DNA from 2 places in the Caloranaerobacter sp. TR13 genome. Region 2 is predicted to be linked to the other one. Evidence: riboswitches for the same ligand, from Rfam matches in the RefSeq annotation. Region 2 holds a riboswitch; the other holds the start of a gene.
The links. Region 2 has a riboswitch for FMN ahead of ribD (bifunctional diaminohydroxyphosphoribosylaminopyrimidine deaminase/5-amino-6-(5-phosphoribosylamino)uracil reductase RibD). Riboswitches for the same ligand answer to the same signal wherever they lie in the genome.

Region 1: linked by a shared signal. The riboswitch ahead of TR13x_RS07740 (ECF transporter S component) and the one ahead of ribD (bifunctional diaminohydroxyphosphoribosylaminopyrimidine deaminase/5-amino-6-(5-phosphoribosylamino)uracil reductase RibD) in region 2 are both predicted to bind FMN.

What each region holds. Positions count from the first base shown of each region.
Region 1 is NZ_JXLL01000010.1:17,118-33,906, forward strand. It holds gene TR13x_RS07695 (carbohydrate ABC transporter permease) at 1-680, shown strand, start outside; gene TR13x_RS07700 (carbohydrate ABC transporter permease) at 760-1,668, shown strand; gene TR13x_RS07705 (alpha-glucosidase) at 1,732-3,354, shown strand; gene TR13x_RS07710 (substrate-binding domain-containing protein) at 3,489-4,496, shown strand; gene TR13x_RS07715 (YesL family protein) at 4,587-5,270, shown strand; gene TR13x_RS07720 (glycosidase) at 5,287-6,195, shown strand; gene TR13x_RS07725 (DUF1861 family protein) at 6,212-7,156, shown strand; gene TR13x_RS07730 (ATP-binding protein) at 7,328-9,616, shown strand; gene TR13x_RS07735 (amidohydrolase) at 9,594-10,754, shown strand; FMN riboswitch at 11,086-11,203, shown strand; gene TR13x_RS07740 (ECF transporter S component) at 11,301-11,903, shown strand; gene TR13x_RS07745 (pyridoxal phosphate-dependent aminotransferase) at 12,240-13,427, shown strand; gene tsaE (tRNA (adenosine(37)-N6)-threonylcarbamoyltransferase complex ATPase subunit type 1 TsaE) at 13,746-14,204, shown strand; gene tsaB (tRNA (adenosine(37)-N6)-threonylcarbamoyltransferase complex dimerization subunit type 1 TsaB) at 14,204-14,926, shown strand; gene rimI (ribosomal protein S18-alanine N-acetyltransferase) at 14,919-15,365, shown strand; gene TR13x_RS07765 (efflux RND transporter periplasmic adaptor subunit) at 15,531-16,787, shown strand; gene TR13x_RS07770 (ABC transporter ATP-binding protein) at 16,784-16,789, shown strand, end outside.
Region 2 is NZ_JXLL01000003.1:168,213-185,001, forward strand. It holds gene ypeB (germination protein YpeB) at 22-1,392, opposite strand; gene sleB (spore cortex-lytic enzyme) at 1,410-2,114, opposite strand; gene spoIIR (stage II sporulation protein R) at 2,382-3,059, opposite strand; gene TR13x_RS05115 (Ger(x)C family spore germination protein) at 3,147-4,295, opposite strand; gene TR13x_RS05120 (endospore germination permease) at 4,288-5,397, opposite strand; gene TR13x_RS05125 (spore germination protein) at 5,420-6,970, opposite strand; gene TR13x_RS05130 (CLC_0170 family protein) at 6,982-7,197, opposite strand; FMN riboswitch at 7,394-7,511, shown strand; gene ribD (bifunctional diaminohydroxyphosphoribosylaminopyrimidine deaminase/5-amino-6-(5-phosphoribosylamino)uracil reductase RibD) at 7,601-8,707, shown strand; gene TR13x_RS05140 (riboflavin synthase) at 8,709-9,359, shown strand; gene TR13x_RS05145 (bifunctional 3,4-dihydroxy-2-butanone-4-phosphate synthase/GTP cyclohydrolase II) at 9,374-10,588, shown strand; gene ribE (6,7-dimethyl-8-ribityllumazine synthase) at 10,590-11,051, shown strand; gene TR13x_RS05155 (nucleotidyltransferase family protein) at 11,164-11,901, opposite strand; gene TR13x_RS05160 (GntR family transcriptional regulator) at 11,905-12,606, opposite strand; gene ispE (4-(cytidine 5'-diphospho)-2-C-methyl-D-erythritol kinase) at 12,620-13,471, opposite strand; gene TR13x_RS05170 (SPOCS domain-containing protein) at 13,564-15,138, opposite strand; gene speB (agmatinase) at 15,396-16,247, opposite strand; gene speE (polyamine aminopropyltransferase) at 16,237-16,789, opposite strand, start outside.

The sequences.
Region 1 (16,789 bases), on a different contig from region 2:
CTCTAATGGTAACAGTGAAGTATGCTATATTTGCTGTTCCGTTAGGTATAATTACTTCACTAACAATTGCTATTTTAATGAATACAGAAATAAAAGGGATTAGATTTTTTAGAACGATATATTATTTACCAGCAGTTGTTTCGGGAGTTGCTGTTGCACTTTTATGGAGATGGGTATTAGATCCAGAATTTGGACTTATAAATCTTATGCTTGCTCAAATTGGAATACAAGGGCCTGGCTGGTTATCTGATCCTGATTGGGTATTACCATCGTATATACTTATGGCTCTTTGGGGAGCAGGTGGAGGAATGATTACGTATTTAGTAGGATTAAGAGAGGTACCACAAAATTTATATGAAGCTGCTGAAATTGACGGAGCTGGTCCATTGACAAAGTTTTTTAAGATTACTTTGCCTTTGATGACACCGATATTATTCTATAACTTAATAATGGGTATAATAGGTGCATTTAGAAAGTTTACAGATGCCTATATTTTAGGTGGTGCTGGAAATCAAGGAAAATTCTATTTAGTTTATTTATATGATAATGCTTTTAAATACTTTAAGATGGGTTATGCTACAGCATTGGCATGGATTTTATTTGTCATTATTTTCTTATTAACACTTATTATATTTAAATCATCTTCCCTATGGGTTTATTACGAATCAAACGATGATTAATCAAAATACCCAGTACCAAGTACCTAGTACCCAGTACCAAGTATCAAGTACCCAAATCTATTATCAAGAGGTGACAAAAATGATTTCTAAAGTTGGAACGGTAGTAGAGAATGATATACAAGTAAGTGAGGAATTGAAAAGGATAAAACGTAGAAAAAAAAGACGTGAGATAATTAGGAAAACTATTTTATATATAATAATTTCTATAGGTGGTATTTTAGCAATGCTTCCTTTCTTGTGGATGTTATCAACTTCTTTGAAGGATAGTTCAGTGGTTTTCCAGATACCACCTCAGTGGATACCAGAGCGTTTTGCATGGGAGAATTATCCTAATGCTATAAAGGCTATTCCTTTTATCCGTTATACTTTTAATAGTGCTTTTATTACAGTTATGAAAATGATCGGTGAAGTTTTCACAGCTGCATTAGTAGCTTATGGTTTTGCAAGATTTAGATTTCCTGGAAGAAGGATATTATTTTTAATATTACTTGCAACAATTATGATACCAGGAGAAATTACTTTAATACCTGTATTTATTATGTTTAAACAAATTGGATGGATAGATTCATTTAAACCTCTTATTGTACCAGCTTTCTTTGGAGGTTCTGCAGTTTTTATTTTCTTCTTAAGACAGTATTTTGCTTCTATTCCTAAGGAATTAGAAGAAGCTGCAAGAATTGATGGATGTAGTTCTTTTCAGATATTTTATAAAATATTTCTTCCTATTTCAAAGCCAGCTTTAGCAACTATTGCTATTTGGTCGTTTCAAGGAAGCTGGAATGATTTACTAGGGCCACTAATCTATTTAAATAGCTTGGATAAATTTACTTTACAGATTGGTTTAACAATGTATCAAAGTTTAAATAAAGTAGAGTGGGGACAGTTAATGGCGGCTTCATTATTAGTTTTATTACCAGTGCTTATATTATTCTTTTCAGCACAAAAGTACTTTACTGAAGGTATTAAACTTACAGGAATAAAAGGCTAATGAGGAAAGATCACTAGAGGAGAATATTCCCCTAGTGTTCATTTGTTTAAAGGAGGCATACATGTGAAAAACTGGTGGAAAAAAGCTATCTTTTATGAGATATATATTAGAAGTTTCTGTGATGGTAATGGAGATGGAATAGGAGATTTTATAGGGATTACAAAAAAACTAGACTATTTAAAAAGTTTAGGGGTAGATTGCATTTGGCTTACACCTTTTTATAAATCTCCAAAAGTAGATAATGGTTATGATATTTCAGATTATTACGAGATAGATGCTGATTATGGAACCATGGAAGATTTTGAAACTTTTTTGAAAGAAGCACATAAAAGGGATATAAAAGTTATAGTAGATTTAGTTTTAAATCATACTTCAGATAAGCATCCGTGGTTCATTGAATCTAAGAGTTCTTTACAATCACCTAAACGAGACTGGTATATTTGGAAAGATCCGAAAGATGGTGGAGTACCGAATAACTGGGAGTCTTTTTTTGAAGGGTCTGCATGGGAATATGATTCAAATACAAAGCAATATTACTATCATGCCTTTGCGAAGGAACAGGTAGATTTAAATTGGAGAAATGAAGATGTAAAAAAAGCTATGTTTGATGTCATTAAGTTTTGGCTTGACAAGGGTATTGATGGCTTTAGATTAGATGTAATAAATTTTCTAATGGTAGATGAACAGTTTAAAGATAATCCTTATGATGAAAAAGGCAAACAAATTCATAAGTATGATAAAGACTTACCAGAAACACTTGATATAGTAGAAGAATTAAGAAAATTAGTTGACCAATATCCAGACAAAGTATTAGTAGGTGAAGTAGGAACTGAAAATGTTTTGGAAGCAGCACCTTATTTGGATGAAGAAAAAAGACTTCATTTGGTATTTAATTTTAATTTAGGAAGCATTCAAAAATTTGATGTAAATAAAATATTTAAAGAACTGAAATCATTAGAACAAAATTTAAATGGAGGACTACCAACTATATTTTTTAGTAGTCATGATATGCCAAGACATGTTACAAGATTTGGAAATGATAATAATAGGGAAGATATGGCTAAATTGTTCTCTATGCTTATTTTAACAGCAAGAGGAGTTCCTTTTATATATCAGGGCGATGAATTAGGAATGACTGATATTTATATAAAAGATATAAAAGATATGAGAGATGTTGCTGGTATATTAGCCTATGAAAAAGCTATAAAAGAGGGCAAAACTGAGGATGAAGCTATAAAAATAGCAAACGAAGCGGGAAGAGATAGTGGTAGAAACCCTGTTCAATGGGATAGCAGCAGGTATGCTGGTTTTTCTTTAACTACTCCGTGGCTTCCTGTAAATGAAAATTATAAAGAGCTAAATGCAAAAAAGCAAAGTGAAGATGAAAATTCCGTATTAAATTTTTATAAAAAATTAATCCGAATAAGGAAAAATAGTGATGCTTTATTACAAGGTGAATATATTGTTTTACAAAATAAAGATGATTTAATATATTTTATCAGAAAAAGTGGAAATGAGAAATGTGCTGTATTTCTAAACTTCTCTGATGAGTATAAAGAAGTAAGTTTAGATAATTTAGATGCGGATAAAATAGAAATGCTTATTTCAAATAAAAGGGAAGTATTAGATGCAAAATATAATATAAGATTATTCCCATATGAAGCATTATTAGTCAGATGTTTATAACTAACATAATATATTATATAAAGTAACAGAGTTATTATTGTAACTTTAGATGAATTAAGTTAATATATATTTAAATATATGTTTTCTATTGTCATATAATGGCGTTTACTTTATTCGTAAAGGGTGAGTTGATAGTGAGTAAGAAGGTAACAATGCAGGATATTGCAGATAGATTAGGAGTAAGTAAGGTTACAGTATCTAAGGCCTTAAACGATAAACCGGGTGTTAGTGAAGAATTAAAACAGAAAATAATAGACTTAGCTGTAGAAATGGATTATAAATTTAATTCCATAGCAAAGGCATTAAAAACTAGACGAACAGGAAATATTGGAGTTATTGTTCCAGAAATATTCTTTACTAAAAATGAGTTTTTCTATACAAAAATATTCCGCTATATTGAAATGGAAGCCACAAGACAAAAAATGAATACAATACTTACAATATTAACAGAAGAAGAAGAAACTAAAAATAAAATTCCTTTAATGTGTCAAGAGCAGAAGGTAGACGGTCTTTTGTTATTAGGACAAGTTTCACCTAGATATGTTACTTTTTTAAATAAACTTAATTTACCTATGATATTAGTTGACTTTTATTATAGAGATATTAAGTTAGACCATATAGTTACAGACAATTTTTATGCTAGTTATAATATTACGAGTTATTTAATTGAAAAAGGTCATAAGAAAATAGGATTTTGTGGAAATATTAATTTATATAGTAGTATTCAGGATCGTTATTTAGGCTACCATAAAGCTTTACTAGAGTATGGTTTAGTTTTTAATGGAAAGTATTTGATTAAAGAGAGAGATGATAAAGGAAATTATATTGATATAAATATTCCAGATGAGCTTCCTACTGCATTTGTATGCAATTGTGATAAAGCTGCATATCTTTTAGGAAGTAAATTAAGTGCTATGGGCTATAAGATTCCTGATGATGTATCTTTAGTAAGTTTTGATGATGTTGAATATAGTACTATGTTTAATCCTCCGATTACAACTGTTAAGGTTAAAAGAAATGAAATGGCTAGACAAGCTGTAAAACAATTATTATGGAGGATTGATAATAATGAAGACTTAGGACAGAGAATAGTTATAGGAACAGATATTGTATTTAGAGATTCAGTTAGAGAGATTAAATAAAGAAATTGACAAGTAAAACGTTATCAATTATAATTTTATTAGAGTAACCGGTTAACCAAAAACGCTTAACAAATTAATCTAGGTGATATTATGGATGAATGGAAAAAGCAAGATATTAATGAATATGAATGTTTAGAGCCTTTTGAAGAACAAAAAGAAACAAAGGGTCCCTTTAGAAAGTTTTTAAGAAGATTTAGTGATGAATATGGTAAGTTTATTTTTGTTAATTTTTTGTTTGTTATTTGTTCTTTACCTATAGTTACTATAGGATTATCTATTACCGGTTTATTTTATGTTATGATGAGATTTGTAGAAGATGAGTATGTAGATGTTTTTTATCATTTTAAAAAAGGGATTGTAGATAACTTCAAGAAAGGTTTGATAGCTGGCATTGTTGTTTTACTGACTATTACTGTTGTTTACTTTCTTTTCTATATAGGTTATTACAATGGGGTAATACTTGATAACTTTATTGGTAAGCTTATTTTAATTATGAGTTTTTTTATATTGTTTACAGGTATAATGGTTCATTTATTTGTTTTTACAATGATTGTAAGATACGATATACCGCTTAGAAGAATTTATAAAAATACATTTGGTATTTTAATGTTGAATATGGCTAAAGGTATTGTAATTACTTCTATACCTTTAATCATATCAATTATTCTATTAATGATACCATATGCCAGTACTTTTTATTTTATTTTATATTTCAGCATTGTATCTTATATAGTTATTAGTAATATTTTAAATATTTTTATACGATATGAATAAAGAAAGGAGTCTCGTAATGTTTAAACTAAGACGTTTAAGTAACAAACCGATACTATCACCGATAAAGGAACATGAATGGGAGAAAGAAGCAGTTTTCAACTGTGCAGTTATATATGAAGATAATAAGTTTCATATGTTTTATAGAGCTTCAAATAATAAGTTTATACTTGATTCTGAAAAACCAGAAGAAGAGAATAAGTTCGTTTCTTCAATAGGATATGCTGTAAGTGACGATGGAATTAATTTCAAAAGATTTGATAATCCTGTATTTGTAGGAGAGACAGAACAAGAAGCCTGGGGCGTAGAAGATCCAAGAATAACCAAAATAGACGATACATACTATATGTTGTATACGGGTTTTGGTGGCAGATCATGGGATGATTTTAAGATTTGCATGGCTTGGTCAAAAGATATGAAAAATTGGACAGGACACAGAGTTGTATTAGATGAGTCAAACAAGGACGCAGCAATATTCCCAGAAAAGATTAATGGCAAATATGTTTTACTGCATAGGAGAGTACCGGATATTTGGATTGCCTATTCTGATGATTTAATAACATGGACAAACCATAAAATAATCATGACTCCTATTAAAAATACATGGGAGTCAAAGAAAATAGGTATTGCAGGACCTCCAATAAAAAGAGAAGATGGTTGGCTTTTAATATACCATGCTGTAGATGACAATCATGTTTATAGACTTGGTGCTGCACTATTGGATTTAAATGACCCTTCTAAAGTTATTGCAAGACAATCTGAGCCAATTTTAGAACCAGAATTAGATTGGGAGGTTAATGGATTAGTTCCAAATGTAGTATTTAGTTGTGGTGCTGTAGAAGCTAATGATAATTATTATGTATATTATGGTGGAGCTGATACTCATATTGGAGTAGCAGCGATTGAGAAAGATAAAGTTAAATTTTAGTTTTAGGAGGCGCGAAATGAAGTTTTATAAAAGATTAGAGCCAAAAACTTGTGAGCAGCTACTTTCAATTTTTAGAGAAAAAAATTATGAAATAAAAGGAGAAAAACTAGAATTTACTGGTGTTGGAAATAAGGATGTATACAACATAACTGCACCATTTGAAGATGATAATGACATGGTTATTGCTGGAAGAGTAGAGGACAGAGATAGCGAGCATTCTCAAGTTGTATTCTTTGTATTTAGAGATGGTAAATGGCAGCCAAGAGAGAATACAAAAATATTTTCTCTACAAGATCCATTTGTTACAAAAATCGGTTCAGAGTTAGTCTTTGGTGGAGTTGAAGTTTTTCCACATCCTACAATAGAGAATGCACTTTGGTATAGAACAGTATTTTATAGAGGTAAAAATATTAATTCCTTAGAAAAATTTGCAGTTGGGCCTGATGGAATGAAAGATATTAGGCTTATTGAGCTTTCAAATGGTAAAATAGGAGTATTTACTAGACCACAAGGAGAAATAGGAGGAAGAGGAAAGATAGGTTTTACAATAATTAATTCTCTTGATGAGCTTAATTCGGAAGTTATTATGAAAGCTAATCTAATTGAAAAGCAATTTATTGATGAAGAATGGGGAGGGGCCAATGAGATTCATTTATTAAATAATGGGCTACTAGGTGTTTTAGGACATATTGCTCGTTTTGATGAAGAAGGTAATAGACATTATTATCCTATGGTTTTTGCATTCAATCCGAACACTAAAGAAGCAACTGAAATGAAAATTTTTGCAACAAGAAGCAATTTTCCAGATGGTCCTGCAAAAAGACCTGATCTAGTAGATGTAGTTTTTAGTGGAGGTATAAGAAGGCTTAAAAATGGAAAAGCAGAATTCTATGCAGGGATAGCAGACGCAGAAGCTCATAAAATTTTAATTCCTGATCCATTTTTAGAATATGAAGAATAAAAAATTTTTATAAATAAAGGAATCCCCCTTTATTGTAAAAGGCACACGTAAGTGTGTCTTTGTTTAATTATTAAGAAAATTTAATATTTTTTAACAAAAAAAGAGGGATATTTGTAATTTTGTAGAATTTATACAAAAAAAGTTCTCTATTTAGTGTGGGGGGTAGTCATTTTGTTTAAAGGGAGTGAAATTAAATATATTAAAGGGGCTTTTTGTGGAATTTTAAATTCAAGCATACTAGATTCTAACAAGGACCCTTTAAAAAATCTGATTTTGGAGGTTATTGAAAATGATGGATGTTTTGTATATGTGTATAATTTCACCGATCAACTTAATATAACGAAGAAAAAGTTTAGAGAATGGGGATTGGCAGTAGATTATCTAGTTAAAAATGGGAAACTTATATTTATCTCTGCTGAAAAAAAATATTTTAAAGATGGACTACTCCTAATAGAAGATATAATAAATTATTATATTAGATTAGTTGACAATTATCGTAAAAAAAATGGATTTAAGCGAATAGTAATACAAGGAGTTAGAGATGATTTCTATAATGAAATAGTTGATTTGGATATTTTATATAGGTTTCATAAAAGGATTAAACAGTTTGCTAAACAGAAGGAAGTAATGGTTATAAAAGAATATTTGATAGATAACTTTATAGAAGAGCGTTTTTATAGACTAGTGCCGCTACATGATACTTTTATTATGAACAACAACGACAATGTAAGTATATTCCAGATAGATAGTGCTAATGATATAGAACTTTTTTATAAATATTTGAGAATTTTATATTTAGATAAAGTTGAATTATATAAAGAGAATAAAAAGCTTGAACTTTTAAATGAACTTATTTTGGATATTTCATATAAACATAACAGTAGACATTTATTAGAATCAGTATTGGAAAAAATTTGTAAAGTAGTAAATGCCGACTTTGGGCTAATCTTTACATATTCAGATATTGAATTTAATTTAGAATATATAATAAAATATAATTTACCTTATGAAATTGATAAATGTATTACCGATGGAGCTTTAAATAAAAATAGACTTCAAGAAAAATTTAGACGAGGAATAAAAGTTTATGATTATAGTCAATTGGGAAGTTGCAATAAGGCTAAATTAATAACTGAACTTGGCATAAAGTCATTTGTTGAGATACCTATAGGTAAAGATGAAAACAACCCTATTGCCTTTCTTATATTAGCTTCTTTTAATTGTAAAAAACATTTCTGTAAGCACATGTCTTTTTTAAAAGCAATTGGCAATACAATATTAGCATTATTAGATAAGCAAAAGCAGATTGAAAGGCATCAAGAGGATTTATTAAGAGCTGAGAAATTCAAGACTTTAGGTGAGCTTGCTGGAGGAATAGCGCATGATTTTAATAATATATTGACTACGATTATAGGCTTATCTCAACTGCTTTTATATCAGGTACAAAACCCAAGTATAAAGAAAAATCTTGAAATAATATATAATTCGGCTCTTGATGGCAAGGCGATAGTTAATAAGATACAGAAAATCACAAGGAAAAAAGTAAGTTCTAACAAGAAGGTAATACTTCTTAATAGTATTGTTGAAACTTCATTAGATATGGCAACACCAAAATGGAATAATACATATGCCGTAAAAGGAATGGAATTTTCTGTAGTAAAAGAACTAAAATCAAATAGTTACATATACTGTGATGCACATGAGATAAGGGAAGTAATTCTTAATATAATACTAAATGCCATAGATTCTATGGAAAATGGAGGGAAGCTAATAGTAAAAACTTATGACAAAGGGGACAAGGCTTATATTCATATTGAGGATACAGGATGTGGAATGCCTAATGAAATTAAAGATAGAATTTTTGAGCCGTTTTTTAGTACAAAAGAGTCTAGAGGAACAGGTTTAGGTTTAAGTATAGCTAAAAATATAATTGATAGCTATAATGGAAGTATAGAAGTAGAGAGCGAAGTTGGAGTAGGAACAAAGTTTATTATTTCATTTAATAAGTATCAGAAAGAAGAAAAACATTCGGATAATGATAATATTTTACCAAAGTTTAATGGGCTAAATGTATTAATTGTAGATGACAAGGCTCATGTAGCATATTCTTTAAAAAAAATGCTTAAGATAATTGGAATAGAATCTGATATAGAAACTAATTGTAGTAATGTTTTAAAGAGGCTATCTAGAAGGGAATATGATATAATGATTTGTGATTTAGCTATGCCGAAGATGAATGGTATTAGGCTTTCTAAACAAATAAAAAGTGTCAAAAAGGATTTGAAAATTATCCTAATGACAGGATGGCCTAATGATTTAGATGGACAAGATTTAAATGAAATAGAATATATAATACATAAGCCTTGTACAATAAAAGAAGTTATTAAAGCTATAAAAAATATAGTTGATGAAAAGAAAAAATTGGAGGGGAAAAAGGATGTTATTAATTCAAAATGGTAGAATTTTGACTATGGCTGGAGAAATAATAGAAAATGGAAGTATTTTGATAGAAAATGGAAAGATTAAGGAAGTAGGTAAAGATATAGTTGTGCCACTAGATGTTGAAATAATTGATGCTAAAGGAAAACTTGTAACTCCAGGATTAATTGATGCACATTGCCATTTAGGATTATGGGAAGATGGCATAGGTTTCGAGGGAGATGACGGCAATGAATGGGTTGATCCAATAACTCCACATTTAAGAGCTATTGATGGTATAAATCCTATGGATAGGACATTTAAAGAGGCATATGAAGGTGGTGTTACATGCGTAGCGACAGGGCCAGGAAGTGCCAATGTAGTTGGAGGACAATTTGCAGCTATAAAGACGTATGGAGATAGAATAGATGATATGATAGTAAAAGAACCTTTAGCTATGAAAATAGCTTTTGGAGAAAATCCTAAGAGGGTTTATCATAGTCAAAAGAAATCTCCGATTACAAGGATGGCAACTGCTGCAAAGCTTAGGGAAACACTTTTTAAAGCTAAAAGGTATGTTGAGAAATTAGAAAAAGCTAAAGAAGATGAGTCAAAAATGCCTGAATTTGATATAAAAATGGAAGCTATGGCAAAGGTAATTAGAAAAGAAATACCGCTTAAGGCTCATGCTCATAGAGCAGATGATATACTAACTGCTATAAGGATAGCTAAGGAATTTGATGTAGATATAACTTTAGACCATTGTACTGAAGGTCATTTAATTGTAGAACATTTAGTAAAAGAGGGTAAGTATGCTATAGTTGGCCCAAGTTTAACTGATAGAAGTAAATTTGAACTTAAGAATTTAACATTTGAAACTCCTGGAATATTACAAAAAGCTGGTGTTAAAGTTGCAATAATGACAGATTCGCCAGTAATACCATTACAGTATTTGCCTCTTTGTGCAGGACTTGCTGTAAAAGCAGGCATGGATGAAATGGAAGCATTTAAAGCTATAACTATAAATGCTGCTGAAATATTAGGAGTAGACGATAGAGTTGGAAGTATTGAAGTGGGTAAAGATGCTGATATCGTAATATTTGATGGTAATCCATTAAAAGATGTTGATTGTAAAGTATATACAACAATAATTGATGGTAAAGTGGTTTATAAAAGATAGGTACTAGGTACTGGGTACTGGGTGCTGGGTACTGGTTTGAATTGAAAATTGAAAAAATAGAGATTAGAGAACAGAGATCAGGGGACAGGGAACAGAGGACAGAAAACTGTAAACTGTTCTCTGGTAACTGGCAACTAATTTTTATTTTCTGACAACTGTGTAGCGCAGAATTAATTCTGCGCTACATAGTATTGTAGAGCACAATTCATTGTGCGAAATTCTTGATTGGCTATTCGTTGTTGGCTTTTCGAATAGTGAAAGACGGTAATTTGCTTCTTGACAAAAATAGAGAATAATGTGATAATAAAGTTAAGAATTAAATATATTTTTTTCTAGTCTTCAGGGCAGGGTGAAATTCCCGACCGGCGGTATAGCCCGCGAGCTGCATTGCAGTTGACCTGGTGAAATTCCAGGGCCGACAGTTAAAGTCTGGATGGGAGAAGATTAGTACAGTTATTGTGTATGTACGCTCCTGAAGATTATCTTCAGGAGCTTTTAATTTGCTAATCCTCCCATAAAAGAACAAAAAATCGATGGAGGGATATCATGTTAACACTAAAAGAAAGACTTAACACTAGAATGCTTACCAAAATATCTGTTTTATCAGTACTTGCATTTCTTATTATGTACATTGAAGTACCTTTATGGTTTACACCAGAGTTCCTAAAGATTGACTTGAGTGATATACCTGCTTTAATAGGAGCCTTTGCATTAGGTCCTATGGCTGGAGTTATAATTGAATTTGTTAAAAATATACTTCATCTTGTAATTAAAGGAACTGTAACTATGGGAGTTGGAGAGTTAGCCAATTTCTTAATAGGAAGTGTGTTAGTTTATACTGCAAGTTATATCTATCATAAAAACAGAACGTTTAAAAATGCGGCTTTGGGTATGATTATAGGTACTATAATGATGACGATTGTAGCTTCTTTATCAAATTATTACTTCTTAATACCGTTTTATGCAAAGTTATTTGGGGCTCCAATAAACGCTTTTGTTGAGATGGGTGCTAAAGTTAATAAATTTGTTGCTGATTATAAAACTTTTATCTTATTTGCAATAGTTCCTTTCAATTTATTAAAAGGAACAGTTGTATCACTTGCTACAATTGTATTGTATAAGAAAATATCACCAATTTTACACAAGTAATTCAAATCGAGGGCATAGCCCTCGGTTTTTTTGGTATTGAAAATGTAAAAATTTTTTTGGCTATTCGTTGTTCTGTTTTTGTTTTTCGATAGTTAATAATTGAAATCCATTACGGAAATATATTTGAATTTATTCTTGATTTGATATGGAAAATAATTTCCTATGGATTATAATAAAATCCTTAAAAATAAATAAAGATTATAATGGAGATTTTATTGAAATCCATAACGAAAATTATATTTAGAAATTATCTTTAAAATTAATAGGAATATAATTTTCTATGGATTATAATAAAAGTATATAGTGATAAAGAAGAATATAAAGGAGAGAGAATAGATGTTATCTAAAAGATTGAATAATATTACTCCGTCATTTACAATTGGTATAAGTAGTAAGGTTCAAAAACTTAGAGAAAAAGGTATAGACATAATTAATTTAAGTATTGGAGAGCCAGATTTTTTTACTCCAGATAAAGCGAAAGAAGAGGCGATTAATGCTATACATAATAATAAAACAAAATATGATTCAGCTTCAGGTCTAAAGGAATTAAAAAAAGTTATTCAAAACAAACTTTGGACTGAAAATGGAATCAGCTATGAAGTTGATGAGATAGTGGTGTCTAGTGGAGCTAAACATTCTATAACTAATTCATTATTAGCTTTGTTAGATAAAGGGGACGAGGTGCTTATACCTAAGCCATATTGGGTAAGTTATCCTGAGATGGTTAAATTAGTAGGAGGAAAGCCTGTATTTGTTGAAACAGACAAATCTAATAATTTCAAGGTTACAGTTAATAAGCTGAAAGAGGTTGTAAGTTCAAGGACAAAGGCGATAATAATCTCGAATCCATCAAATCCAGCTGGAAGTATATATAGAGAAAAAGAGCTGATTCCTATAGTTAAGTTTTGTTTAGAGAACAATATATATATAATTTCAGATGAAATATATGAAAAGATACGTTATATTGACGACTATAAAAGCATTGCTGCTATTTCTAAGGAAGCTAAAGATATAACAATAACTATAAATGGATTTTCTAAATCGGTTTCTATGACTGGATGGAGAGTAGGGTATTCAGCTTCTAATAAAGAAATAGCTAAAGCTATTTCTACTATACAAGGGCATTTAGTTTCGCATCCTTCAACAATATCACAATGGGCAGCAGTTGGAGCACTATCTTATTGTGAAGAAGAAATAAATGAGATGGTTAAGATTTATAAGAGTCGTAGAGATAAGATAGTTTCAATATTAAGTAAAATAAAACCATTATCATTTATTTACCCTGAAGGAGCTTTTTACTTGTTTATTGACATTTCACAATTAAAGCAAAATATGAATTATGACGGAAGTTTTTCGGTTTATTTTGCAGATAGATTGCTTGAAGAAAGTAAGGTAGCTGTTGTACCTGGTATAGCTTTTGGAATAGATGATTATATAAGGATTTCTTATGCATGTAGTATAGATACGTTGACAGAAGGATTAAATAGAATTGCAGAATTCATACATTCTTTATATTGCAGCTAATAGATGAGTTTGTTGGCAAAAATTATTTATGAAAATAACGCTTATGCGAAAGAATTTAGAAAAAACTATAGGCTTAAATTTTTAGAAAATCCTAACGCACCTAATCAAGACGTCCTGTCTTGTAGGATGCTGGCTTAGCGTCCTGCTAAGCCTACGGATTTTCTTAAAAATTTTCACCTGTTTTTTTAAACTAAATTCTTTCAAGCATTCGCTTTTATTTTCATAGATTTTTTAAAATAAGTTTATGTCTGATTCGATAGCTATCAGCAGACAGCTGTTGGTTATTAGCGATATTTATGAATTAGGAAGGATGAAATTATGGTTAATATAAAAACGAACAGTCCTGAAGAAACCTATTCTTTTGGATACAAATTAGGAAAACTTTTAAAGAGTGGCGATATTTTATGCTTAAATGGTGATTTAGGAGCAGGAAAAACAACATTAACACAATCAATAGCTAAAGGACTTGATGTCAAAGATTATGTTACTAGCCCTACTTTTACATTGATTAATGAATATGAGGGGAGATATCCAGTATATCATTTTGATGTATATAGGATAGATGATATAGATGAGATGTATGATTTAGGATTTGAAGAATATATATATTCAGAAGGGGTTACTATTATTGAATGGGCTAGTATAATAGAAGATATACTACCTTTAGAAAGATTGGATATTACTATAAAAAGAGGGAAAGAATTTAACGAAAGAGAAATAATAATAGAAGCTAAAGGGAAACGATATGAAGAAATTGTTAAGGAGTTGATCAAATAGTGAAAATTCTTGCGATAGATACGTCTAGTATTGTTGCAACTTGTGCTATACTTGACGAAGATAAATTGATTGGTGAGTATATATTAAATAATAAAAGAACTCATTCGCAGAAAATAATGCCTATAATAAAAGAAATTTTGGAAAATAGTGAATTGAAACTGGAGGATATAGATGTTTTTGCAGTATCAATTGGACCAGGTTCATTTACAGGTTTAAGAATTGGAGTAGCAACTATAAAGAGTTTAGCTCATGTTTTGAATAAAAAAGTTATTGGTATACCTACTTTAGATGCTCTAGCATTTAATTTACCTTACTCTGATGGTATTATCGTGCCAATGATGGATGCTAGAAGAGATAGAGTATTTACTGGAATTTATAAATGGGAAAATGGCGATCTTTGTGTTATAAAAAAAGCAGATACAATAGAGTTAGATGAATTAATGGATATTTTAAGTGAAAGAGATGAAAGTATTATTGTTAATGGAGATGGTACATTAGTTTACAGACAAAAAATACTTGAGGCTTTAGGAGATAAAGTATTATTTGCACCAAAATCTGCAAATATGGCAAGAGCATCATCAGTTGCAGAATTAGCTCTATCAAGGGCAAAAGAAGGAAGACTAGAAAGCTTTTTTGATTTAGTTCCTGATTATCTTAGAAAGTCCCAAGCTCAGAGAGAGTATGAAGAAAAAATTAAGTGTTGTGGTGAAAAAAATGAGTAAGATCATAATTAGAGATATGACAGAAGAAGATATTGATGAAGTTCTTGATATAGAAAAAAAGTCATTTAAAACGCCATGGTCAAGAGATGCTTTTGTAAAGGAAGTCAATCAGAATAAACTTGCTAAATATATAGTGGCTTCAATTGAGGGTAAAGTAGTAGGTTATGGTGGCGTTTGGATTATTGTTGATGAGGGACACATAACGAATATAGCTGTTCATCCTAATTTTAGAGGATTAGGAATAGGAAATTTATTAGTAGAAGGTCTTATTGGAACTTGCAGAGAAAGAGGAATAAATAGAATGACTTTAGAGGTTAGAAAATCAAATAATATAGCTAAGTCTCTATATAAAAAATATGGTTTTAAAGAGTATGGCATAAGACCAGGTTATTATTCTGATACAAAAGAAGATGCAATAATAATGTGGAAAGAGATGTGATTTTTATCGCATCTCAAATTTTTTTAATTCATCGTAAATAATATAACTTTTATTACATTAAATTCAATGTTTTGGCAGGAAATTGAAGAAGTTTGTAGAAATAGAATAAGATTAGTACTTAAAATGAGAGCGATAAACATATTTAAATAGACTGGGGGTTTTTATATGGCAAAGAGAAAAAAGATTTTAGTAATTTCTCTATTAGTGATTTTAGGAATAGTAATGATAGGGGTAGGAGCATATAAAGCAGCAAAAAAGGAAGATAAAAAAGGAGCTTTTGTAAAAGTGGTTGAAGTATCTAAAGAGGATATATCTTCAACAATAATTTCAGATGGTACTATAAAATCTAAAAATCAGAGAAATGTAGTAACAACACTTCCATATACAATAAAAGAAATATTAGTTAAGGAAGGAGATAGAGTATCTAAAGGTCAAATACTAGCAAAGTTAGATACAGAGGATATTGAATTTAGGATAAGGACTGCAGAAATCAATTTGGAAATTGAAAAGCAGGTTTTAAAGGATATGCTTGAGGCAAAAGATACTTTTCAACTCGAGAAGAATTTAGAAAATGCAAAATTAAATTATGAAAATGCTCAAAAGAAATATCAAAATTCTGTTAAATTATATAATGCAGGGGCGATAAGCAAAGTACAATTAGATGCTGATGAGTCAGCACTAACTGCAGCTAAGATTAGTTTCGAATTAGCTCAGAAACAGTTAGAAGATGCAAACAAGACTAAAAATGTAGAAAATCAAAGAAAGAGAGTTGAACTGCAGCAGTTAAATTTAAATAACCAAAAAGAAGCTCTTAGTAAATGTATAATAAAAAGTCCAATTGATGGAGTCATTGTTTATTCAAGTGCTAAGCTTGGTATACCAGCCAATACAGCTTCACCTTTATTTGTTATTGATGATGTAAGCGATTTAGAAATTGAAGTAAATATCAGTGAATACGATGTAAATGATATAAAATTAGGGCAAAAAGTTAAAATAACTGGAGAAGCGTTTAAAAATCAGGAATATAAAGGAAAAGTTTCGTATATAGCACCTATAGCAACTGAAATGAATACAGGAAGAGGTATTGAAACAAATGTAAAAATAAAGGTTGATATATTAAATCCTAATGAAAAGATAAAACCAGGGTTTTCAGCAGATGTTTCTATTAATACTGCAAACAAAAAAGATGCTTTAGTAGTTCCATACGAAGCTTTGTATCATAAGAAAGATGGAAGTGTAGTTGTATTTAAAGTAGAAGAAGGTAAAGCAGTAGAAATACCAGTTTTGATAGGTGTTGAAGGCGACTTAAAAGTAGAAATAATTTCTAAAGATTTAAAAGAAGGAGACCAAGTCATACTAAATCCTAGTGAAAAGATAAAGGATGGAATGGATGTTAATATACTGAAAGGTGATAAGAAATGATT
Region 2 (16,789 bases):
TATTTTTTCCAATATTCAATTTTAAATCATCAAAATTCCATTTTCATCTCTTATTACTTTAAGTATTTTTTCTTCTTTACCTGTTTCAGCATTTATATATACTATGAAGTTAGAACCCTTATACTTACCTTTAAACTCATAGCATAAAACTTCTTTTATTCCATTCTTTGGTATTAACGCTAGTCTTACATTTTCAATATCAAAATCTAGTTTTACCTTGTCTCTCGCTTGCTCTTCTGTAAGTTTAGGCTTTGGTAAATCTCTATCGTAATGGCTTTTTAGATATGCAGCTGCATCAAATCCTACTATCTCTCCATTGTCTAATGCTACCTTTACTTTTATGTTATCTGCATATACCGTAACATTATTGTCTTTATATGCAAAATTAAATAATACGACTCCATCAAATTTTAATGAGTAGTTAGGTTCCATGCCCTTATAACCTTTTTCTTCTAAAAACTTTTTAGCATATTTTAATGCATCATTAACAGAAAGTTTTTTTCTATCTACAGGCCTAGGATTCATCATCCATATTACTTTACCACCCTTTTTACTTACACTTATATAAATAGCTCTTTCCTTACTCGCATTTTCTGGAGATATACTAAATGTATATGCACTTATATTTGCTGCATTGCTCTTCTTTCCTTCTTCAAACTTAGTTATTTTCCTTACTTTTTTAACACCTATAAATTTTTTTGCTATATCTTTTGCTTCGCTGACACTTACAACCTTTCCTCCTAAACCTCTTGGTTTTACATTAAGAACTTGGTCAGAAAAAGGTCCATCGTATATCAATTCTGGGTAATTGTTTGTAATCTTCTCTTCAAATTTGGTTAATCTTGCATCCATAATATTTTCATTTGCCTTATCTAATTGTCTATCTTCACGTCTTCTCACTAAATTAAAATTTAAACGCCCCTTCATAATCTTATTATGTAGGTTCGATAATTCATCTGCTAAATAACTAGCATTATCTTGAAGTGCAAATAGTGCATGTCTTTGTTTACTTGTAATTGGCTTTCCGTCTAAATAAGCCTGTATTAAAGAATAACAATAATCAGCTGCTTGATTAAGAAATTTTTCTGTTTTACTTAAATCTTTATGACTTACAGGCATTTGTGAAAGTTTTTCTTGTGCTGTTAAAGCATTCTGCCAAATTTGTGATAAAAGTAAAATATTTAAATCTTTTGATTCTGCTAAAAGAACTTTAGACAAGTTTACTTGTACATTCTCGACATTGTCTTTCATATCATAAAAAAGCCTCTGATATTCGTTATTCAACATCTGCTTATAGTCATTCTTTGTTTCATATTGAACGAATCCCCATACTAGAACAACTATAAAAGCCAAAGCTAATATCCCTGGTAAAAACCATCTTCTATTTTTCAATAATTTCACCTCCATTTCTATTTGCCAAACCAATGTTTACCAATTTTTACTATAACTTTTCTAGACCATATCCATCTACTTGTAGCTGTAGCAGGATTCCAATAATAAAGGCTACCATATGATGGGTCCCAACCATTCATAGCATCTCTTGCAGCTCGTATTGAATCCTTATCTGGTGTTAAATTTATCTGCCCATCACTAACAGCTGTAAAAGCTCCAGGTTGATAGATAACACTCGCTATAGTATTTGGAAAAGATGGATGTTCAACCCTATTTAATATTACTGCAGCAACTGCCACTTTGCCTATATAAGGCTCTCCTCTTGCTTCGCCATGTACGGCTCTTGCTAATAGATATACATTATCATCTCTTGTTACTTTTCTAGCTGCACCTCTAGTAGCACGCTTAAAACTAATACCAAGTGCAGCAGCTGTTCGAGGTCCTACAACACCATCTACCTTTAGACCATTTTTTCTTTGAAATCTACGAACTGCTCTATACGTTCCAGCACCATATATACCATCTACTCTTCCCGTATAATAACCCCATTTAAGTAATCTAGATTGAACTTGTTTTACGTCACTTCCCCTAGAACCCCAATATAAAACTCTAGTTATCGCATAAGCTTTATAATCTGACATAACACTTGTATCGATATAGGATGTATATACAGAAAAAAATATCAACGTAAATATACTCAATAGCAAAACTAATTTTTTCAATTAATTTCCTCCTCTCTAGATCTTTTTTATCTAAGTGTTAATATTTTCTGTAGTAATATAGGCAATTATTCAAAAAAAATACGACCTAAGGTCGCTTTGATATTACAATAGTGAACAGTTGCCAGAGAACAGAGAACAGAAATCAGTTGCCAGAGATCAGTTACCAGTTGCCAGACCGCAGTATCCCTGTTCCCTTTGCCCTGTTCCCTGCCGTGTGATCCCTGTTACACTTTACATTTTTAAATTTTTCTATCCAGTACCCAGCACCTAGTACCCAGTACCCAGCCCTACAAGCATCTTTGCAAGTCTTAATTTACTCTTTTCAAGAAGCTCAACTACTTTAAATTTAAGTTTCAAAGGTACTTCTCGTTCATTATTAGCATTTATTATCATGTTATATTCTTCTTCTGTTAATACTCCTTTTAACTCTTGTTTTATTTTGTTATTTGTGATTCCATGAGTAATATCGATAAAGCATAATGGCGGAAACATAACGCACCACCAATTTTTACCTTTACCTTCTCCTATTACAACTCTAACAGCTTGATATTTGCCTGCTGGTAAAGTGAAGTTGCCATATGATTTTGTAGGAAAATCATACTCTCCAAATTGCACACTTACATCATAATTCTTACCTAATTTTTTAATCTGCTTTTCTGCTATGTACTCAATTTTATCTAAATTGTCTAAAATAATTTTTTTGCTTTCATCTAATGAAGATACTTTTCCAAATTTTGAATTCATTTCATTAATTATTGCATCTCTAACTTTAAGTTTTAATTGCTGGTCTTCTGGAGAATCACTATTAGCTATTACATGGAAACGTATTAATTTATTTCTATAGCTTTCTCTATTTTTATATACATCACTTAAAAAAAATATACCACTAACAATAAGCAATATAAATATTAATGCAAAAGATAATATTTTTTTATAACGCACCATTTATAATACCTCCTGTACTAGGCAAATTATCCAGCTACTATAAGTATTAACTGTTTTTTTCTTTTTTAAACATACCTTGAAGCATTATTACTTATTCATTCCAATTCTTCTTATCTTAGCCTTTACATTAACTTTTATATTTACTTCTGGGAATACATCATCCCAATCATCTTTAACTTTATCCCAAATATCTGGCTTAAATTTGCTTAAATAATCTCCAATTCCAATTACATCTGCCTTAAATTCTTTCTGTATTTTTTTTATAGTACCCTCGATTTCATTTTTTACCTTATTTTCAATCATTCCTTCCAATTTTCTTAATAATTTATCATCTAAAACATCTTTAGAAGTTTTAAGCTTGTATTGTTGTAGTACACCTTCCATACTCACATTTATATTCACTACTATTTGTCCATTCTCTATCTTGCCAGTCTTTTTAGCTACTGAATCCGTAACAGAGTATGATATTATAGCATTATCATTTATTAAATCTATATCTTCAGAAGTAACTTCATCAGTTATAAACATTACACTTCTGTTTTCTATTTCACCAAGCCACCCTACAAGCCTATAATCTCTAATAACAGCAGCTCCTGCAACTTTTATCTCATTTTTAGTAGGTACTATTCTTGGTATTAAAGCACACTTACAATCATGTAAACTAGGTAAGATATCTCCAATAGTTTTTGGAGTAAATCTAGAGCTCTTTTCTTTTGCTTTAGATAAACCTGTCAGATATGTTCCTGTAACTGGCTCTAAACTTGGCTCTATTTCTATAACCTCTTTTGCTTCTCCTTGAGATATAAAAACACCTACTTTTCTGCCGATTTCATGAGTTCTCTCAAGCTCATCAAATATCTGTTTAAATGTATCACTATCCCTAGCAACTTTTTCTCCAATAATTATTGCCTTAGTATGTCCAAAAAACATTGTTTTATTAGATCTTGTTGTCAGTGCATTAGAAACATGAAATATATTTTGTCCCATACTACTTAAAATAAATCTTGGTTTTTCACCGCCACCACCTTTTCTAATTGCCTTAACATTGGGAAAAACAAAAGTTATGGTGAATTTATTATATCCACTTTCTTTTTTCTCAAGCTCTCCTCCATCTCCATGCACATCTACTCCTATTGCTGAAATAAAAGCTCTGTCATTTATTTCAACTTTGTCCCAACATCCTGTCAATAATATAATACACATAAAAATAATAATTATTTTTTTTAGTTTAACCATTATTGGCAGCTCCCTTCTTCCTTTTCCTGATAAGTGCTACAATCAAGTAACCAGTAGGTATAAATACAACTACAAAAGTTCCTAAGTAATTAGTAAACTTTTCCATAGAATCATAAACTGATGCTATATTATCAGGAACCAAAGAAAATATATAAATAAAAGGAAGTATTGGTAATACAAAGTATTTATGCTCTCTTAATCTAAATAATTTGCACAAAATTAAAGCAGCAGAATAATAAAATGGTGATAAAGATGCAAATACAGATAAAACCCAAAGCCCCATCACAATACCCTCTATGTTTTCAATAAAAGCTCCTGGCAAATCTATTGTTTTCATAAGAGATAATGTTGGCCATAGTAAATGTTTTGTTTCATTTTCTCCAAATCTGCTTAATGCCACTACAAAAAAAGCTATATAAACTAAAGTTACAATTCCTATTGATAAAATATTAAATTTCATAAGATTTTCAGTATCTTTGACATAAGCTGAAACAAGTAATATCAATTCATAGCCCATAAAGCTAAAAAAAGTTATATGTACAGATTTAATAATATCTAACGGATTTGTTCTAAAAATTGGTAATAGATTAGTAAAATCTAAATCTGGAATTAAAGATAATAGTAATAAAAATACTGGTATAACAACTATAGGCAGTATTAACTCTGCCATCCTAGCTAATCCTTCTATTCCTCCTCTTACTAAATATGCACTAACTAAAAGCATTGAAATTATAATAATTTCTGTTGGAGTATCATCTAATAGAAACATTTTAACAACTTCTGCAAAAATTCTTACTTCAAAAGCAGAAAATATAACAAAATACATAAATAATATAATTGAAATGGTATTAGATATAGGAGTTGTAATTAACTCTCTTCCAAACTCCACTACAGTTTTATTTGTAAACATATTAACTAACTTAACTGATATTGCAGTTAAAATACAAGCAGTAATTCCACCTAATATTATTAGAATCCATCCGTCAGTACTGGCCTTTTCAGCTACACTCCTAGGAAGTGATAATATTCCTACTCCAATGATTGTCGTAAGCAAAATAAACATTACTTGATTAGCTGATATCTTATCATTGCCTTTAATCATTATTCATGCACCTTCTTACCCCTTATTCTTCGCTGTCAGAAAATATTCTGTCTTTATCGTAGACCTTAGTAAATTTAGGTCTTTTTTTCATAGTTTGAATAGGCATTCTAACTAGACTGTCTTTTAAATCATTATATGTTGCACTAAAAGACACATAAGGTGACATATAAGGTACTCCAAAGCTTTCTAATCTAACCAAATGAGTGCCTAATATAATTAAAGCTAACATTATGCCATACAACCCTAATATCGCTGAAAAAATCATTATTCCAAACCTTACAAAGCGAAAACCTGTTGCAATATTATAGCTGGGTATAGCAAAAGACGCTATAGTTGTTAATGCAACTATAATAACCATCATAGGACTTACAATTCCAGCTTCAACAGCAGCTTGACCTATTACTAGACCTCCAACTATACCTATAGTAGTACCAATAGGTCCTGACAATCTCATACCTGCTTCTCTAAGAAGCTCTATAGTAACCTCCATAATAAATGCTTCAATAATAGCAGGGAATGGAACTCCCTCTCTTGTTGCTGCTAAATATAAGGCTAGCTGTGTAGGAAGCATACCTGGATGATAAGCTGTAACTGCTATATAAATAGAAGGTAATAACAGAGCCATAAAAGATGCAATATATCTCAAAATTCTAATTAAAGAAGTAATAATCCATCTTTCATAATAATCTTCAGAAGACTGTAATAAAGTACTAATAGTTACTGGTACTATGAGTGCAAAAGGTGTATTATCAACAAGTATAGCAACTCTCCCTTCATATAGAGCTGCTGCTACGGCATCGGGTCTTTCAGTATTTTCTATTTGTGGAAAAGGTGATGCCCAATTGTCCTCTATAAACTGCTCTATAATTCCACTCTCTAAAATTACATCTACTTTAATAGTCTTGAGTCTCTTTATAACCTCTTCAATAAGCTCTTTATTAGCTACATCCTCTATATAAAGCACAGCTATATCTGTTTTAGATCTTCTGCCAATCTGCATATTTTTTATTTTAAGTTTAGGGTCCCTTATTCTTCTTCTAACTAATGTAGTATTGACTTTAAGCGTTTCTACAAAACCATCCCTTGGTCCTCTTATTACAGTCTCTGTCTGAGGTTCAGTCAGACCTCTTACAGGCCATCCACGAGATGATGCGATTATAATTTTTTGATATCTATTTATAAGAAGTATTGTTTCACCTGCTAATATATTATCTATCGCCTCATTTAAAGTCTCTACTTCTTTCATCTCTGTAATTGCAATATTTCCTTTTTTTACTAATTCATATAAGTTGCTCTTAATGCTATTAGGATGAGGCTCTAAACCTCTAGCTTGATGCATAAGAGATTCTAATACATAATCGTTTACTAGCATTTTGTCAGTAAGGCCATCTACATATACAATTGCAAATTTGAAATTTTGTCTTTCTCCAACTGTAAATTCTCTATAAACTATATCATCACAATCTTTTAATATCTCTTTTATCTTTTTCAAGTTTGTCTCTATATCTTTTGATATAGATATGCTATTTTCTTGTTTAGAATCTTCTTTTTTATTTCTTTTCTTAAGTGGCATCTAGCTCCTCCTCACAAAATTCTAATTAAAACATAAAATAATGGACCTCCAATTATATATATAATTCCTATTATTTTTGCTAAAGATGATTCTTTCATATTTCCCTTAGCTCTTAAATACACTCCATCAACAAAATATGTAAAAAAACCTATAAATACTACTAAAAAAGCCATATATAAGCTGTACAGCTCTTTAAATTCATTTATAACTGACTTCGTTAAAGCCAAAATATCACCTCTACGATTTCCACTTTTTTGTTAAATATAATATTTGCAATAATATGTAATGTTATGCAAAAAATGAAGTATTACTCGCTTACGTTTCATTAAAAGGAATTATTTGAAATTGATATAAAAACTTGATTTTAAAATCCAATAATGATATGCTTTATTTAAACAATCAAATATTATAATAGAATATGTTTATTTCCTTCAGGGCAGGGTGAAATTCCCGACCGGCGGTACAGCCCGCGAGCCGCAGTTGCGGTTGATCTGGTGAGATTCCAGAGCCGACAGTATAGTCTGGATGGGAGAAGGAAAAATGTTTGTATCGTCCTATATCTTTTTGAAATTTTATGCCCTGAAGTTTTAACTTCAGGGTTTTATTTTATATATGTGGGGGTAATTTATAATGAATATAAAATACATGAAAAGAGCACTGGAATTGGCAGAAAAAGGTGCTGGTTTTGTAAACCCTAATCCAATGGTAGGCTGTATCATTGTTAAGAATGACAATATTATAGGGGAAGGTTATCATAAATACTTTGGCGGAAATCATGCAGAAGTTGAAGCTTTAAATTCAGTTGTTGAAAATCCAGAAGATTCAATCATGTATGTAACCTTAGAACCTTGTTCTCATTTTGGGAAAACTCCCCCATGTGTCAATAGAATAATAAGCAGCGGTATTAAAAAAGTTATTATAGCAACCTTGGATCCTAATCCTTTAGTTTCTGGTAGAGGTGTAGAAATACTTAAGAATAATGGAATTGAAGTAGAAATAGGCATATTAGAAGATGAAGCAAAAAAACTCAATGAAATCTTTATAAAATATATTACAACCAAAGTTCCTTTCTGCCTCATGAAAACTGCAATGACTCTAGATGGAAAGATAGCTACAAAGTTTTCTGATTCTAAATGGATCACTGGTAAAACTTCTAGGCAGTACGTTCATAAATTAAGGCATAGATACAGTGCCATAATGGTAGGAATAAATACAGTCATAGTTGATGACCCTCAACTTACAGTAAGGTTAAAGAATTTTAAAGGAAAAAATCCTGTAAGAGTTATTGTAGACAGCAGATGCAAAATACCTTTAGATTCAAAAGTAGTTAAAGGTATAACTAATGCAAAAACTATAGTAGCTACTACGATTTTGGCTGATAAGAACAAAATCAAAAAACTTAAAGACCTGGGAGTAGAAGTCTTAACGGCACCAACTATAAACGGCAAAGTAGACTTAAATTATCTTATGAAAAAGTTAGGTGAAATGGGTATAGACAGCGTTCTTCTAGAAGGCGGAGGAACTCTCAATTATTCCGCTTTAAAATCCAATATAGTTGATAAAATAAACTTCTTTATAGCACCTAAAATAATCGGAGGTCATCTGTCCAAAACTCCTGTTGATGGAGATGGTGTTCCATTTATAAAAGACTCTTTTTGCATAGATAATATCACAATTCATAAGTTAGATGAAGATATTATGATAGAAGGATATGTACGAAACAAAGGAGGTAATTAACTTGTTCACTGGTCTTGTTGAAGAAGTAGGTATAGTTAAATCGATTTTAAAGGGAACTAAATCTGTAAAAATAGTTATAAAAGCAAAGAAAGTATTGGAAGACATAAAAATTGGAGACAGTATTAGCACAAACGGAGTATGTTTAACGGTTACAGATTTTACCGATAATACATTCAGCGTAGACGTCATGCCTGAAACTATTAGGAAAAGTAATTTAAAAAATTTAGCGCCAGGTAGTAAGGTTAATCTCGAAAGAGCATTGAGATTAAGCGATAGGCTGGGAGGACATTTAGTAAGCGGTCATATCGATGGAACAGGTAAAATACTGTCATTTGACAAAGAAGACAATGCAATATGGGTTACTATAAAACCTCCTGAAGAATTGTTGAAATATATCATCTTCAAAGGCTCTATTGCTATTGACGGCATCAGCTTAACAGTAGCCTACATTGATAACAAAACATTTAAAGTGTCCATAATCCCCCATACTAAAGAAGTCACAACACTTATAGAAAAATCTTTAGGTGACGAAGTCAATCTAGAATGTGATATGATAGGCAAATATGTTGAAAAACTCCTAGTTTATAACAACGAAACAAAAGATGATAAAGGTATAGATGTGGAATTCCTAAAAAAGCATGGATTTATATAAAAGAGGTGATAAATTTGTTTAAATTTAATACTATAGAAGAAGCTATAGTAGATATAAAACAGGGTAAAATGATTATCGTAGTAGATGATGAAGACAGAGAAAACGAAGGCGACCTTGTAATGGCAGCAGAAAAGATTACACCTGAAGCAGTTAACTTCATGACTAAATTCGGAAGAGGACTTATCTGCATGCCTATAATTTCTGAAAGACTTAAAGCACTTGATATACCCCAAATGGTCAGCGAAAATACTGACTCACATTCGACTGCCTTTACGATATCAATAGATGCTAAAGAAACTAAAACAGGTATTTCAGCTTTCGAAAGAGCTCTTACTATAAAGAAAGTTTTAGATAAAAATGCTAAACCTCAAGATTTTAAAAGACCAGGCCATGTATTCCCTCTTGAAGCAAGGCAAGGCGGGGTTTTAAAAAGAGCTGGACATACGGAAGCTGCAGTAGATCTAGCCAGGCTCGCTAATTTATACCCAGCAGGTGTAATTTGTGAAATTATGAATGATGACGGTACCATGGCAAGACTTCCGCAACTTATGAAATTTGCAAAAAAACATAATCTCAAAATAATTACTATAGCAGATTTGATATCCTATAGAAGAAAAAATGAAGTCTTAATAGAAAAAGTTGCAGAGGCTAATATGCCCACAAAATATGGAGAATTCAAAATAATTGGATATCAGAATAAATTAAACGACGAACATCATGTGGCTTTAGTAAAAGGTAATATAGCTGGAGATGAACCTGTACTTGTAAGGGTCCATTCTGAATGCCTTACAGGTGATACCTTTGGATCAATGAGATGTGACTGCGGAGAACAACTGCAAGCTGCATTGAAGTATATTAATGAGGAAGGTAAAGGCGTTTTATTATACTTACGTCAAGAAGGGAGAGGCATAGGTTTAATAAATAAGTTAAAGGCATATGCTCTCCAAGATAAAGGTATGGATACAGTAGAAGCCAATCTCGCTTTAGGATTTCCTGAAGACTTGAGAGATTATGGAATCGGAGCACAGATACTTGTAGATTTAGGAATTAAAAATATAAAACTCATGACAAACAATCCGAAAAAGCTTTCAGGTTTATCAGGCTATGGCCTTAAAATAGTTGAAAGAATACCTATTGAAGTAGGCTGTAATGAAAAAAATGAGTATTATTTAAAAACTAAAAAGAAAAAAATGGGACACATGTTAGAATTTCTAAAGGAGGAAGAATAATATGAAAATCTATGAAGGTAAATTGATTGCTCAAGGTTTAAAGTTTGGAATTATAGTGGGTAGGTTCAACGAATTTATAAGTAGCAAACTTCTTTCCGGTGCTTTAGACGGACTAAAAAGACATGGAGTAAATGAAGAAGATATTGAAGTAACCTGGGTTCCTGGTTCCTTTGAAATTCCCCTGATAGCTAAAAAAATGGCTAAATCTAAAAAATATGATGCAGTAATCTGCCTAGGAGCAGTAATAAGGGGAGCTACACCTCATTTTGACTATGTAGCAAGTGAGGTTTCAAAAGGCATAGCAAAGGTATCTTTAGATACTGAAATACCTGTGATATTTGGCGTTTTAACTACAGATACTATTGAACAGGCTATTGAAAGATCTGGAACGAAAGCTGGTAACAAAGGCTATGAAGCTGCCTTAACTGCTATTGAAATGGCAAACCTTTTAAAAGAATTGTAAAATCATAAACTACAATACTTCGGGCATATGCCCGAAGTATAAACTGCTGACAAAATTACATTATATAATATACTTTATATTGAATCTAAAACTGAGGATATAGACCCTCAGTTTAACTCAAATATTTTTCAGCCATATTTAAATCTTCAAGTTTGTCCACATCATTCCCAATTTCAGGATATGGTGTTATTATTGCCTTTGGCTTCAATCTTAAGATTTTAGATACTCTTTTTTCTGCACTCTCAATAGTAAGCCTACCAATAACAAGTTTTAATAAGAAAGTAAACCCTAGTACTTTACTCATTTTTACAGGATTTTTTCTGTACTCTATCATTTGTTTTGCCTTTACTATGCATCTATCCAGAACTTTTGGATTTATTAATATCAAATTTCCACCAGTAAAATAGCCATCTTTAAGCTTAGCATAAGTTCTAATTGCTTCTGGATATTTTTCAAGGCAAACACTTTTTTCAATTATTGGATAACAAACATCTGCCTTTGACTCTAATGATTTTTTTACAAAATCATATACAGCTTCACCTGTCAAAAGCGGAATATCACAAGTAGATATTAATATCATAGAGTCTTCTTTAAAATAGTCTACTCCGGCTATTACATTATCTATTATTGAACCTCTATCTTGAATTACAAATTCCACATCTTCAAGTGCTTCTTTGTTAATTTCATCTCTATCCCCAATTACAACTATTTTATCTACTACTCCAGATTCTTTTAATGCTTTAATTACATACGAAATCATAGGCTTTCCATTAATATTTACAAGTGCTTTTGTATACTTTCCTTTTAATTTTTTTTCTGACTTTCCAGCCAATATTATACTGTTAATCATCCCCTACTCGACCCCACTTGTCCTCTTTTTTATTTTAGATTTAGTCATTTTAATAATATACTCTTCAGCATTTTCTATATGAATTTCTGCGTAATATTTTGCTTCCTTCGGTTTTCTTTTGCTTATTGCCTCAATTATTTTACTATGCTCTTCAGATAACTTAGTTGATCCATTATATTCTGTCATATATATAATCCTGAATCTTTGTACCTGCTCTCTTAAGCTTTCTGCAATTGCTATAAGTTTCTCATTTCTAGTAGCTTTAAAGATAATGTCATGAAATTCTACATCTTTTTGAATAATACATTTTATGTCTTTGTTTTTTATACAATCATCAAATTCTTTAGCTTTTACTCTTAAAGATTCAAGTTCGTCCTCTGTTATTCTTTGTGATGCCAATTGAGCTGCCAACCCTTCAAGAGAAGCTCTTATCTCCAAAACTTCTAAAATATCCTTTATAGATACATCTGCAACATAAGCACCCTTTCTAGGAATCATAATAACTAATCCTTCAAGTTCTAACTTTCTTATTGCTTCTCTTACAGGAGTCCTGCTTACCCCCAACTTTTCTGCTAATTGCACCTCCATTAACCTTTCACCAGGTTTTAATTTTCCATCTATTATCGCCTCTCTTAAAGATTCAAATACAATTTCTCTAAGAGGCTTATAATCATGTAATCTAAGCTTATCTAAATCCTTATTCAAAAAAATATCCCCCCTAGATAGTTCTAACTATATGCACCCTATCAATCCATGTTTTAAGTTCTTCTTTACATTTGGTAATATCATCAATATTATCAAATATACCAAATACAGTAGGTCCACTACCACTCATCAAACTGCCTAAAGCATTGCACTTTATCATATAATCTTTTATTTTTTGTATAATAGGATATTTACTAATGGTTACCATTTCTAGCACATTAATCATATTTTTAGCTACAAAATTTACATTATCTAGTTCAATATTTTTTATCAAATTATCTATATCAGGATGTTCTTTTACATCTCGAATTTTTAAATTTTTATATACATATGCCGTAGAAACTTGTATTGAAGGTTTTGCTATGAGAACAAGTTTATTTTTAAAACTCTTTAATTTAGTTAATTTTTCGCCTATCCCTTCAGCTAAGGCTGTTCCTCCCATGATACAGTAAGGAACATCTGCACCAATTTCTAGTCCTATATCCATTAAATCCTTTTCTTTAAGGTTTAAATTCCATAATTCATTTAGACCTTTCAATACAGCTGCTGCATCTGCACTGCCTCCTGCTAAGCCAGCAGCTATAGGTATATTCTTTTCTATCTTTATTTTAATTCCTCTATTAATATTGAATCTTTTGGATAAAATATCCCAAGCTTTATATGCAAGATTGGTTGAATCGGTAGGAAGCATCGTTTCATTTGTTTCTATAATTACATCATTACTACACTCTTCAATTTGTATAATATCTTTTAAATCAATCTGTTGCATTATCATTCTAACTTCGTGATATCCATCTTCTCTTCTTCTTAATACGTCTAATGAAAGATTTATTTTGGCATGAGCTTCTACTTCTATTTTTTTCACAATATCAACTCCTTATCTATATATTATATATTTTATAAAAAAATCCTTCTTTAGTCATTAATAAAAGCTCTAAGGCAGAGCCTTAGAGCTTTTTAAAATTCCACAGCTTCAATTTGTTTTTGAATAATAATTTTTTCACCTGGCATTATATTTTCAGGGTTTACAATATCATTTGTTTTTATTAACTCATCAACAGTAGTATTATACCTTTTAGCTATATCCCATAATGTATCACATTTTTGAACTATATAAATAGTTATACTAGGTTTATTACTTAAATCAATTACTTTATCATCTTCTTCAATTTCTGTTATAATATCAATCTTTTTAATTCTATCAACTTTAACATTGTTTTTTACAATACCTTCTATTTCAATATCACGTGAATTAACTCTATTAAATTTTAAGCTATCCATCGCAAGGTCAATGTCAATCTCCATTCCTTCTTTAATTCCATTTATGTCTACATAGGATTTAAATGGTATTTCTTCTTTGAAACTCATTATTTCTCCTGTAGACTCTCCAACATATAATACATCTGCTTCAAGTAACCCTTCAATTATTAATTTATTTTCTACAACTCTATAGTCTGTTAATACAGGTTTTGCTATTAAATCACATATACTTTCAATACCTTCATAATCCTGTGGTAAGTTAACTACTCCTTTTACAACCTCTTTAGATGTACTTTCTGCTATATTTTCTAACACATCTACTTCTTTTTTTACTAATGTAAACTTCCTTTTTGTTGAATATGAATCTAAAATTACTTCTTTTTCTCTTTGTTCAAATACTTTAGCACTTACCTTCACAAATACTTCTATGTCTATTACTCTTTTCTCATCATTTACATCCTCTCTTATCTCATATTGAACATTAGAAATTTCTATATTTACTTTGCTGTTCATATCTTTAACTGCACCTGGTAAGTCAACAAAATGTGTAAATGGAATTTCATACTTCACGTGATTTATTCTACTCTCTTCATCTTCACTATAGTATATTATCAAGCATTCAACCACTCCTGATACTATTACCTTGTCTTCAACTACTCTAACTTCCTTTTCATAACCTTTTACATTTAGCTTAAGTATATGTTCTATACTTGGCATATCTTCAGATAATTCAAATGCTTCTTTTACTAAAGTATCAGATGTATTACTTCCTACAATATCATTATATCTTATGTAATCCTTTAAAGTTTGCAATCCTTCAATTCCTTGAATATCTTTAACAACTTCTATATTGCTATATGATTGTACTTTTGTGTTAAAATGCAGTACAGCCTTAACAGATATTTTTCTGTTGTCTATTAAATTACAATCTATATGCTCTATGTTTGTTTTAATATCAACATTCATCTCTTCTTCTGCACCATTAATTATAATCTCTTCCTGAAAATTAGTTGAATCTTCTATTCTCTGAATAGACGAATTTTCATCATCTGCACTGTATAGGATATTGTATTTAATTATTCCATTTATTAACACTTTATCCTTAACAGCTTTAGTTTCTAAAGTCTCTATCTCACCGTCAATATTAAGTATCTTTTTTATACCAGATTCAACTTCTGATAATAATATTTCGTCCTCAATTAATGCCTCTACTTCTTCTCTTCCTATCGTCTCTTCTATCTTAAGTAAATCTTTGATTAGTTCTACTGCCATCTTTATCCCCCTTTCAATTATTTACACTACCCTAATTCAAAGCCTATTATATTATTATTTCTCTATGAAAAATTTTATGTTAAAATGTCCCAAAAAATTACTGTTATTTTTTTAATGGGTACTGGGTGCTTGGTACTAGGTACTGGGTACTAGAATAAAATTAAAAATTAATCATCAAAAACATCAGCTAAGGCACGTTGGTAGCCTGAATTAAAAGGAATGATTTTAAAAAAATTAAGCGGCCATTGGCCGCTTGTCTATTTACTAATTGCAACAACTAACTCTCTAAGTATTTTACATGCAACAGCAGTTGAAGCTCCACTATTATCATAATGTGGAGACAACTCTACAATATCTGCTCCTACAATATTTAAACTCTTTAAAATATTAATAATATCCATCATATCATTAAATGATATTCCTCCAGGCTCTGGTGTACCAGTTCCAGGAAAAACTGACGGATCCAAAACATCTAAATCAATAGTAACATAAACTGGTTTATTTTTTATTTCATTTACTACATCTTCAAGACCCTTATAAGTAAATTTAGTCAGGTTTGTATGCTTTTTAGCCCATTCAAATTCCTGTCTTTCACCAGACCTAATTCCAAATTGATATATTCTACCATCTCCAAGAAATTCCCAAACTCTTCTTATAACTGTTGCATGTGATAATTTTTCACCCATGTAGTCCTCTCTTAAGTCTGTATGGGCATCAAAATGCAAAATATAAAGGTCTTTATATTTTTCATAAACTGCTTTAACAGATGGTAAAGTCACTAAATGCTCTCCACCTATCATAACAGGTATCTTTCCATCATTTAAAACATCTTTTACAAACTTATTTATCATATCTAATACTTTTTCTGTATTTCCAAACGGAAATTCTAAATCACCAGCATCATAAACTTTTATATCAGTCAAATCCTTATCAAGATAAGGACTATATGTCTCTAAACCATATGATTCATTTCTCATTATAGTAGGAGCAAATCTTGTTCCTGGTCTAAATGAAGTTGTTCCATCAAAAGGTGCTCCAAAAACTACTATTTGTGAATCTTCATATTCACTGTCAAATCCTATAAATGTATGAATATTTTTATTTAACACCAGATTCAATCAACTCCTTAACATAAGTTGGTAAAGCAAATGCTCCTACGTGTATATCTGTATTGTAATACTTAGTTTTTAAGTTAAATTTTTTCCACTCTTCTGGTTTGAAATCTTTAATTGGGTGTAATGATTTTGATGCAAATCCAAATAACCAATGTCCTGATGGATATGTAGGCATATGGAATTGGTATACTTCTACTATAGGGAAAATTTTCTTCAATTTTCCTGTTGCTCTTAACATAGCCTTAGCATCTCTTTCATAGTAAGGACTTTCGTTTTGATTAACAAGTATACCTTTATCGCTTAATGCCTTATAGCAGTTTTTATAAAACTCTGTAGTAAATAGCCCTTCTCCTGGTCCTATCGGGTCTGTTGAATCTACAATGATTAAATCATACTCATTTTCCTTATCTTCTACAAACTTTATTCCATCCTCGAAGTATAAAGTTACTCTCTCGTCATCTAATTTAGATGAAGTTAATGGTAAAAATTCTCTTGAAGCTTTAACAACTAGCTCGTCTATTTCAACCATATCAATT